4 regions of the Shewanella sp. 10N.286.54.B9 genome follow, and region 4 is predicted to be linked to each of the others. Evidence: predicted binding sites of a transcription regulator. Region 4 holds the regulator's gene; each other region holds the start of a gene.
What was found. The regulator sigma-54, encoded in region 4, starts transcription at its own class of promoters, with help from an activator protein. The targets are predictions, from matches to a motif close to GTTGGCACGNNNNTNGNNT.
Positions count from the first base shown of each region.

Region 1: the regulator sigma-54 is predicted to act here: its motif matches at 1,222-1,240, upstream of AB4135_RS09280 (nitric-oxide reductase large subunit).
Region 2: the regulator sigma-54 is predicted to act here: its motif matches at 1,186-1,204, upstream of fliD (flagellar filament capping protein FliD).
Region 3: the regulator sigma-54 is predicted to act here: its motif matches at 1,339-1,357, upstream of AB4135_RS15310 (formate dehydrogenase accessory sulfurtransferase FdhD).

Region 1 is NZ_JBFRIY010000024.1:49,098-51,303, reverse strand. It holds gene AB4135_RS09285 (LpxL/LpxP family Kdo(2)-lipid IV(A) lauroyl/palmitoleoyl acyltransferase) at 13-939, shown strand; gene AB4135_RS09280 (nitric-oxide reductase large subunit) at 1,287-2,206, shown strand, end outside.
Region 2 is NZ_JBFRIY010000011.1:14,003-16,208, forward strand. It holds gene AB4135_RS03465 (flagellin) at 149-955, shown strand; gene fliD (flagellar filament capping protein FliD) at 1,229-2,206, shown strand, end outside.
Region 3 is NZ_JBFRIY010000041.1:69,424-71,629, forward strand. It holds gene AB4135_RS15300 (DUF3306 domain-containing protein) at 20-640, opposite strand; gene AB4135_RS15305 (DUF3305 domain-containing protein) at 637-1,107, opposite strand; gene AB4135_RS15310 (formate dehydrogenase accessory sulfurtransferase FdhD) at 1,401-2,206, shown strand, end outside.
Region 4 is NZ_JBFRIY010000017.1:16,050-18,255, forward strand. It holds gene hpf (ribosome hibernation promoting factor) at 1-271, opposite strand, end outside; gene AB4135_RS05925 (RNA polymerase factor sigma-54) at 302-1,813, opposite strand; gene lptB (LPS export ABC transporter ATP-binding protein) at 1,950-2,206, opposite strand, start outside.

The DNA of each region.
Region 1 (2,206 bases), on a different contig from region 4:
TTCGAGTTTTCCGTGGTAGAAAAAGCGCAGTTTTCATCTCATCTTTATCATCCTAAGTACTGGCTCCTGTGGCTAGGAGTAGGACTTATGCGTCTCACGCAACTATTGCCTCTGCGTATTCAAATGAAAATGGGCGCAGCGCTTGGCAGACTAGCAATGCGTATTGTTGGCAAACGGGTGAATACTGCTAAACGTAATTTAGAGCTATGTTTTCCTGAGATGAGCGCTGCCGAACAGCAAACTCTGCTACGTGAGAATTTCGAACAAACAGGTAAAGCGATCTTCGATACCATTAATGGTTGGTGGTGGTCGGATGAAAAAATCCAGCAGCATATGAGTATAAAAGGCCAACAACATGTGCAGCAGACATTAGATAATGGCCAAGGGGTGATCCTATTTGCTGTTCACTGCTTACCGTTAGAGATGGGCGCACGCATCTTTGGCCAGTTCCAACCCGGTGTCGGCGTTTACCGTCCGCACAATAACGCGGTGATGGAGTATTTGCAGGTTAAAGGGCGTTTGCGTTCTAACAAAGCGCTAGTGCCGAAAAGAGATTTACGCCAAATGGTACGAAGCTTACGAGCGCCTAATGTTATCTGGTATACCGCCGATCAAGATTTTGGCCGCTCGAGTGCCACTTTCATCCCTTTCTTTGCAGTTGAACAAGCCGCGACAATTACAGGGGCAACCACGCTGGCAAAGCTTGGCAAAGCTAAAGTGCTGCCGTTTTTTGTAGAGCGAAATAGCACTGATACTGGTTACAACATCGAGATCCAAGCGCCGCTAGATAATTTCCCTGGTGACAATGAAATTGAAGATGCTAAGCGTGGTAATCGCATCATTGAGCAAATTATCAGCCGTAACAAATCACAATACATGTGGCTACATCGACGCTTTAAAACCCGCCCGAACCCAGAAGATCCGTCACTGTACAAATAGTTATTACAGCCCTTTGTTAAACTGACAAAGGGCTACCCTCTCCTTGCTAGCAGCTCTCTTACTATAACTCCAAGCGAATAGCTTGCCAAAAGCCAAATAGGTGTGAATCCCTAGCGTACACAATACCTTGCTAATATAAATTTGAATTCTAAGGTATTTAAGACACTTGCTCGCTGTCAAAAAGACACGCAATGTCATATAGACAGCACGCACAACTGTTAAAATGACACACCCCGCCACACTAAAAACCCACCAAAACAATATAAATCAACAACATAAGTAGTTGGCACGGTATCTGCTCTAGCAAGGTTCGCCTGAATAACAATAACGTTGCGCTAAGAGGACTTATGAGCAAACAAAGACTAACTGCAATCGCATTACTGCTGGTGCTAATTGCTTCATTTACCGTACTGCTGAGTATTGGTAGTGAGATCTATCGAGAGAAGCCACCGATCCCGACCGCTTTTATCGATAACCAAGGACAAACATTGTTTAGCAAAGATGATATCGAACAGGGTCAGTTAGTTTGGCGCTCTATGGGCGGGCATCAACTGGGGTCTATTTGGGGTCATGGCTCATACGTTGCGCCAGACTGGACTGCAGACTGGCTACACAAAGAAGCTCAGGCTTGGTTAGATATCACTGCGATGCAACGCTTTAATAAAGACTTTGCTCAACTCGATTCACAGCAACAAGCAGGACTTGAGCAAGCTCTACGAGAAGATATTCGTCGCAATACAGTGGTTCAGCAAGCCAATGGCGATACAAATATCACCCTTTCAACCACTCGTATCGAAGCGATAAAACAGGTTGAGCAGCACTATGTAGCGCTATTTGGTGACGATCCTAAGTTATCATCGCTGCGCGAACAGTACGCGATGAAAGAGGCAACCGTTCCTAGCTTAGATCGCCGCGAAAAACTTAATGCCTTTCTATTTTGGGGGGCTTGGGCTGCTGTTACTGAGCGCCCTGATACCGACTACACCTACACCAATAACTGGCCGTTCGATCCGCAAATTGGTAACACACCAACCTCAGATAACGTTGTTTGGTCAATTTTAAGTATTGTCACTCTAATCGCTGGTATTGGTGCACTGGTTTGGCACCATGCCAGTGGTAAACATGAAAGCTTACCCAAGCCTGCCAATCAAGATCCTTTGTTTTTGACTAAACCGACGAAGTCGCAGAAGGCTGTAGGTAAATACTTTGTCACCGCGATAGGTCTGTTTTTACTGCAGATATTGCTCGGTGGGATCACCGCCCACTA
Region 2 (2,206 bases), on a different contig from region 4:
TAAAAAATCAAAAATAATTAATGTTTTATTTCATAGGCTTAAAAATTATTGTTGAAAAAAATTTATCTGGTTTTTCAGTTTTGCTTTTGGCAGTCGTTTTATCAATTGTGACACACAATAATTCTTCGAAAGCTTAAAGGAACACGCTATGTTATCAGTTCATACTAATTATGCTTCACTCGTTTCTCAAAACTCTGTAACTAAAAACAATGACTTGCTAAGCAATGCAATGGAGCGTCTATCTACTGGTCTGCGTATCAATAGCGCTGCTGATGATGCTGCTGGTCTACAAATTGCGACTCGCCTAAATGCCAACGTAACTGGTATGGAAACCGCTAGCCGTAACGTTAACGATGCCACTTCTATGTTGCAAACCGCTGACGGTGCATTAGATGAGTTATCAACAATCGCTAACCGTCAAAAAGAGCTTGCTACTCAAGCAGCTAACGGCGTGAACTCTGCTGAAGATTTAAAAGCAATTAACGCTGAGTTCCAAGAGCTTACTAAAGAGATCACTCGTATTGTTGATAACACTGAATACTCAGGCAACAAACTGTTTGATACATTGAGTGCAGGTGTTGAATTCCAAATTGGTGCAGGCGCAACTGAACAACTTTCAGTTACTGTAGCCAAAGCTGACCTTGCTGGTGTAACTGACGATATTTCAGCTGCTGGCGCGGCTAAAGGTGCTATCGATAAGATTGATACCTTTATCGACAAAGTGGGCACACAGCGTTCTACATTAGGTGCAAACATCAACCGTCTAGGTCACACAGGTTCAAACCTTGCTAACGTGACTGAAAACACTAAAGCCGCTGCTGGCCGCATCATGGATGCCGATTTCGCTGTTGAATCTGCCAATATGACCAAGAACCAACTATTGGTTCAAGCGGGTACCAACATCCTGTCTTCTGCCAACCAAAACACTGGTTTGGTTATGGGTCTATTGGGCTAAATCTTCCTCCCTCCCAATTTTCTTCAAAGGGCCTTTTGGCCCTTTTTTTATTCGCTAATAACTTCAGAACCTCCCCACTAATGTCGCCTTATTAACACTATGCGATTGACGCTTTAAAGCGATTTTAAAAGCGGAAGTTAAGCTTCCCTAGTGCAACATAAAACGGAAACGCATTCGCTTTCCAACACAGCAAACAAATTTTAAAACCTTTTAAAAACATAAGATTAACCTTTGGCACAAAGATTGCCACACCAGTTATATTGGAGGATCATAATGATTTCAGGAATGAGTGCAGCAACGTTTGCAGAGCAGCTTATATCGGCTGAACGCATGGGCAAAGATCAGCTTTTTAAAACCAGTATGACCAAGCATCAAAGTCAACTTGACGCTTATGAAATATTAGAAAGCAGCCTTAAAAGAATGACCAGTAAACTTGAAGCGATTAATGGTGATGCTTTCGAAAGTAAAACCTCATCAATCAGTGATGAAAGTGCCTCAATTACAGTCGACAGCGATGCACCAGCTGGCACTTATGATCTTTATGTTAAGCAGTTGGCGCAATCTCACCAACTGTCCAAAAGTTTTGCCAGTGAAACCGAAGTGCTGCCCACTACAGGCGTACTCAGCATTCAAGTTGGCCCCAATGCCGCTGACACCATCGATATTGATATGGCAGTGCTCAATGCTGACGGTACTCGCACCGTCGCTGACCTTAGAGATGCAATCAATAACCATGCTGACAACCCAGGAGTACAAGCTTCTTTGGTCAGAACCGGTGGTCAGGTAGAGCTGATGATGACATCCAAAGAGTCAGGAGCCGTCAATAGTGTCGATGTCAAAATGGATGGTGTCGACTGGGGCATGACTGAAAGAAAGGCTGCACAAGATGCTGAAGTCACCCTCAATGGTATCGATATCACCAGCAGTAGTAATTACCTAGGTAATGTTATTGATGGCGTCTCAATTGAGTTAAACCAAGCTCACGCCATTGGTGAAAGCAGCACCATTAAAATTGAATCTGACTCCAGCTCTAGCGAGCAAGCGGTCGAAGACTTTGTAGACTCTTTCAATGAGCTCATGGATCAAATCAACCAGCTGACGCGCTCCATGGGAAGCTCTGTTGTTGATGAAAGCAACAAAGACAAAGACGATGATGCGGACAAAGATAAAGATGACGACGATGAAGATGCTCCCTCTTCAATCACTGAAGATCAGCTTGGGGTATTAAAGGGCGACTCCAGTTTAAGAATG
Region 3 (2,206 bases), on a different contig from region 4:
AAAGCACTCTATAGTGACGTTAAACAACTTTGTTATTAATGTCGTCATGGTGCTCTGGTTCATTTTGGGACAGTTGCTCATCATCCCCGTCCAAAATGTCCGATACCATTTCGGTATCGTTAACAGCTTCAACTTGAACAGTTTCTTCGGTACTGGTCATCTCATCTGACTCTAGTGCCAAAGCTTCTTCGTTCTCCTCCTCATCGTCTTTTTCTTTAACAACATGGCGGAATACTTTCTTTGCGAGTTCAGCCGATACTTCAGCAGATAGTTTAGGCTGATTACTGTAATCGAGGGCATATTCGAGCAAACCATCGATCTCGCTATAATGTGGTTGCTTCCAAAGGGCCTTCAACGCCGCAGACTTAGCCGCAGGGTCAACATTCGCGCCCATAAAGCTGGCAAAGCTGCCACCGACTTCAATTTTTTCCGGATCAGGTAAATCCTCTGCCGTTAGCAGCTGCGCCTCATCAGATTCAACAACTTCAGCAGTGGTATTTTCTGCTGCAGAAGTTGGCTGAATTACGGCATCTTCTGTTTCGAGCTGTGTCTCAACTGCAACAGAAGTTTCTATATCAGCTTCAGCTTCCTGCTCAACCTTTTGTCGACGCAAATTCCAGCGCGACAGTAAGCCACTCATGAGTTACCTGCTAAATGATTAGTGCTAGGACCTTCATTTTTGCGACGATTCACATGCTTCTGACGACGATGCGCTCTAATTTCAACTTCACCATGGCGAGTTATAAAGGCTTCAATCCAGCAAGCAATCGCTTGTGGCATAGGAATGTTGAGCACAGGGGTATCACCCTCTAGGCAGCCCGCTGCGACATTTTGGTCGGCAGAGATAGCAGCAGGGATCCAATCACCAGCAAGGTTTTCGTCACAAACGATGTATAACATGGCGTTATCCATGTCGATGTTGATACGGTAGCTACCGCGCTCGTCTTTATGCAGCTCAAGCAAGACAAGTTTTGCACCTTCTGGTGCGGCGTGGGTTGCAGGAAGCATTTGGTCAACTTCCCACGTTACTGAGGTCCATCTTCCGACTTGCTTCTCAATCTTTTTAAGAGAAACGTACATTGGCCATTGGCTTTCGGTATGTTGCATTCAGTCTCCGTCTTGCCTGAGGTGGCTGCCTGGTTGGCAGTCCAACTAAATAGTTACCCTCTAGTAAAGCAATATGTGTGCCACACAATATCAATATAATAATTTGAACTAGATCAACTATTCCCACCAAAGATTAGGACATTTTGTCTAAAACGCAATCTACAATAGGACATAAAAGGGCGACACCAACCCCATAAGTGTGATCTGTAGCTAACTTATATCCCTCTAAAATTAGGTACAGATATTGCTTACTAATCACGGTAACTAAAATTCCATAACTGATGACGGGTCCTATGACAGCAAACAAAAGCAACCCAACTTTAATTAAAACCGACACCGAAGTACCGCTAACAATTGCGGTTAAAGCCGTCAATGAGAAAGGCGAACAGGTTGATAAATTTATTGCTTGTGAGCGCCCATTAACTGTTTATTTAAACTGGCGCCCAATCGTAACCTTAATGACCTTGGGGGCTAGAGCTGAAGCTTTATCATTGGGTTACCTTAAAAATCAGGGCTTTATATCAGACTTAAGTCAGCTCGAATCAGTGATTGTCGACTGGGATGTTAACTCGGCTGCGATTTTAACCAGTGAAAAGACCGATGACTTAGATGAAAAACTATCAGAAAAAACCGTCACCTCAGGCTGTGGTCAAGGGACGGTTTATGGTGGCTTCATGGCCGGTCTCGATGAGATAAACCTACCGACACCTCAAATAAAGCAAAGCATGATCTATAGCCTACTCAAAAACATCAGTGCTTATAACGAAACCTATAAAAATGCCGGAGCAGTGCATGGTTGTGGTTTATGCCAAGGTGATCAAATCAAAGGCTTCGTTGAAGATGTGGGTCGCCATAATGCGGTCGATACACTGGCTGGCGAGATGTGGTTAAATCAAGATATTGGCCACAACAAACTGTTTTACACCACTGGGCGACTCACTTCTGAGATGGTCATTAAAGTCGCTAAAATGGGCATTCCAGTACTCCTTTCCCGTAGCGGCGCCACCCAGATGGGGCTTGAGCTGGCACAGAAACTTGGGATTACTATGATTGCACGTGCTAAAGGCCGTCATTTCTTGGTTTATAACGGCGCAGAGAA
Region 4 (2,206 bases):
TCTCTTTGTGTTTAATAACCTGACGATCTAATTTATCGATCAGGGAGTCGATTGCGGCATACATGTCCGCATGTTCCGAAGTGGCAAAAACTTCCCCTTTTTTAAGGTGGATTCTTGCCTCGGCAATCTGCTGCATTTTTTCTACGTTCAAAATGACGTGGACATTATTGATCTGATCGAAATGACGTTCAAGCTTTGTAAACTTTTCTTCTACATAGCCACGCAGCGATGCAGTGATCTCGATGTGATGCCCAGTAAGGTTAATTTGCATAGAAAATTCCTCCAAGTGCCTAATTTTGAGTTATAAACTCTTACGTTGGTTTGAGGGCGGGATCAGCATTGCTTCACGGTATTTCGCGATAGTACGACGAGCAACTTTAATCCCTTGTTCTGCCAAAAGTTGCGCCATTTTGCTATCGCTTAATGGTTTCTTTTGGTTTTCAGCAGCGACTAACTTCTTAATAAACGCTCTAATAGCTGTAGATGAGCACTCTCCGCCGTCATCTGTGCCGACATGACTAGAGAAGAAATACTTTAATTCGAAAATACCTCTTGGGGTATGCATATACTTTTGAGTGGTAACCCTTGAGATGGTGGACTCATGCATCTCAACAGCTTCTGCAATATCGTTCAATACCATTGGCTTCATGGCTTCATCGCCATATTCAAAGAAGCCTTGCTGGAATTTAACGATGCAGTTACTGACCTTTAATAAGGTTTCATTACGACTTTCTAAACTTTTGATAAACCACTTAGCTTCCTGCAAATGACCACGGATAAACTGGCCATCAGCTTGGCTTTTAGTGCTGCGAGCCATTGATGCATAATGCTGATTAACATTGATTTTAGGCATGTAATCTGGATTGAGCTCAACCACCCAGCGGCCTTTCTTTTTGGCCACTGATACATCAGGAATAACGTATTCATCTTTACTGCGTGTGACTGCTAATCCTGGTCTTGGGTTGAGAGTTTGGATCAGGCTTATGGCTTCACGTAGCTCATCTTCTTTTAGCTTCGTTTTACGCATTAACTGCCTAAAATCGCGCCCTGCAATTAAATCTAAGTAGTCTTTGATGAGTAGGCGAGCATTATCAATATGTGGCGTGGTCGCGGCATATTGAGCTAACTGGATCAAGAGACATTCACTTAAGTCTCGAGCGGCTACGCCAATGGGGTCGAAATGCTGTACGCGTTTGAGCACGGCTTCAACTTCATCAATTTCTATCTCTGGATCGCCCATCGCCTCAAGAATATCTTCACAGTTTTGAGTGAGGTAACCACGTTCGTCAATAGCATCAATAATGGCGGTGGCGATAGCGAGGTCGTTATCAGAGAAAGGGGTTAAGTTCTTTTGCCACTCAAGGTGCTCATACAAGCCTTCGCTGGTTTCACCTTGGAATGGCATGTCGTCATCACGCATTCCGCCTGAGCTTGCATTTGATGAGACGGTATAGACTTCATCCCAGGTGGTATCCATCGGCAGTTCATCTGGCATTGAGTCTTGAGTCAATGCATCAGAGGTTTCTACTGCGGCACTATCTTGCTGGGGATCGACTTCGGCGCTGGCGCTGTAATCGTTGTCGCTATCAGATTCTGAGTAGCTATCGGATTCGCTGGTGGTGCGATCTTCGTTGCTGACAGCTTCGCCGTCAGATTGCTCTTCATCTAATTCGAGTAGGGGATTAGACTCTAATGCTTGCTGGATCTCTTGCTGCAGCTCTAAAGAGGACAGTTGCAGTAAGCGGATAGCCTGCTGTAACTGTGGAGTCATGGTTAGCTGCTGACCCATTTTGAGCTGAAGTGACGCTTTCATCTTACCGCTATTCCCTACACTGTAATTAAACGTTGAAGCTCGTTAATTTGGCGAAGAGAGCGCAAAGGCCCAACACTATGATTATATTAGTATACTTAACTAGTGCCGCGCTTTAAACGCTCATGTTGTTGATTAACTATAGCCTGAATTGTTCACCTAAGTACACTGCTCTAACCTGCTGGTTGTCTAAGATTTCGGCAGGCGTGCCTTCTGCAATGAGATTTCCGTGACTTACGATATATGCATGTTCACATACGTCTAATGTTTCACGAACGTTGTGGTCAGTAATAAGCACACCTAGGCCGCGACTTTTTAGCTGTTCAATGATTTTTTTAATGTCGATGACCGAAATAGGATCGACACCTGCAAAAGGTTCATCAAGCAAAATAAATT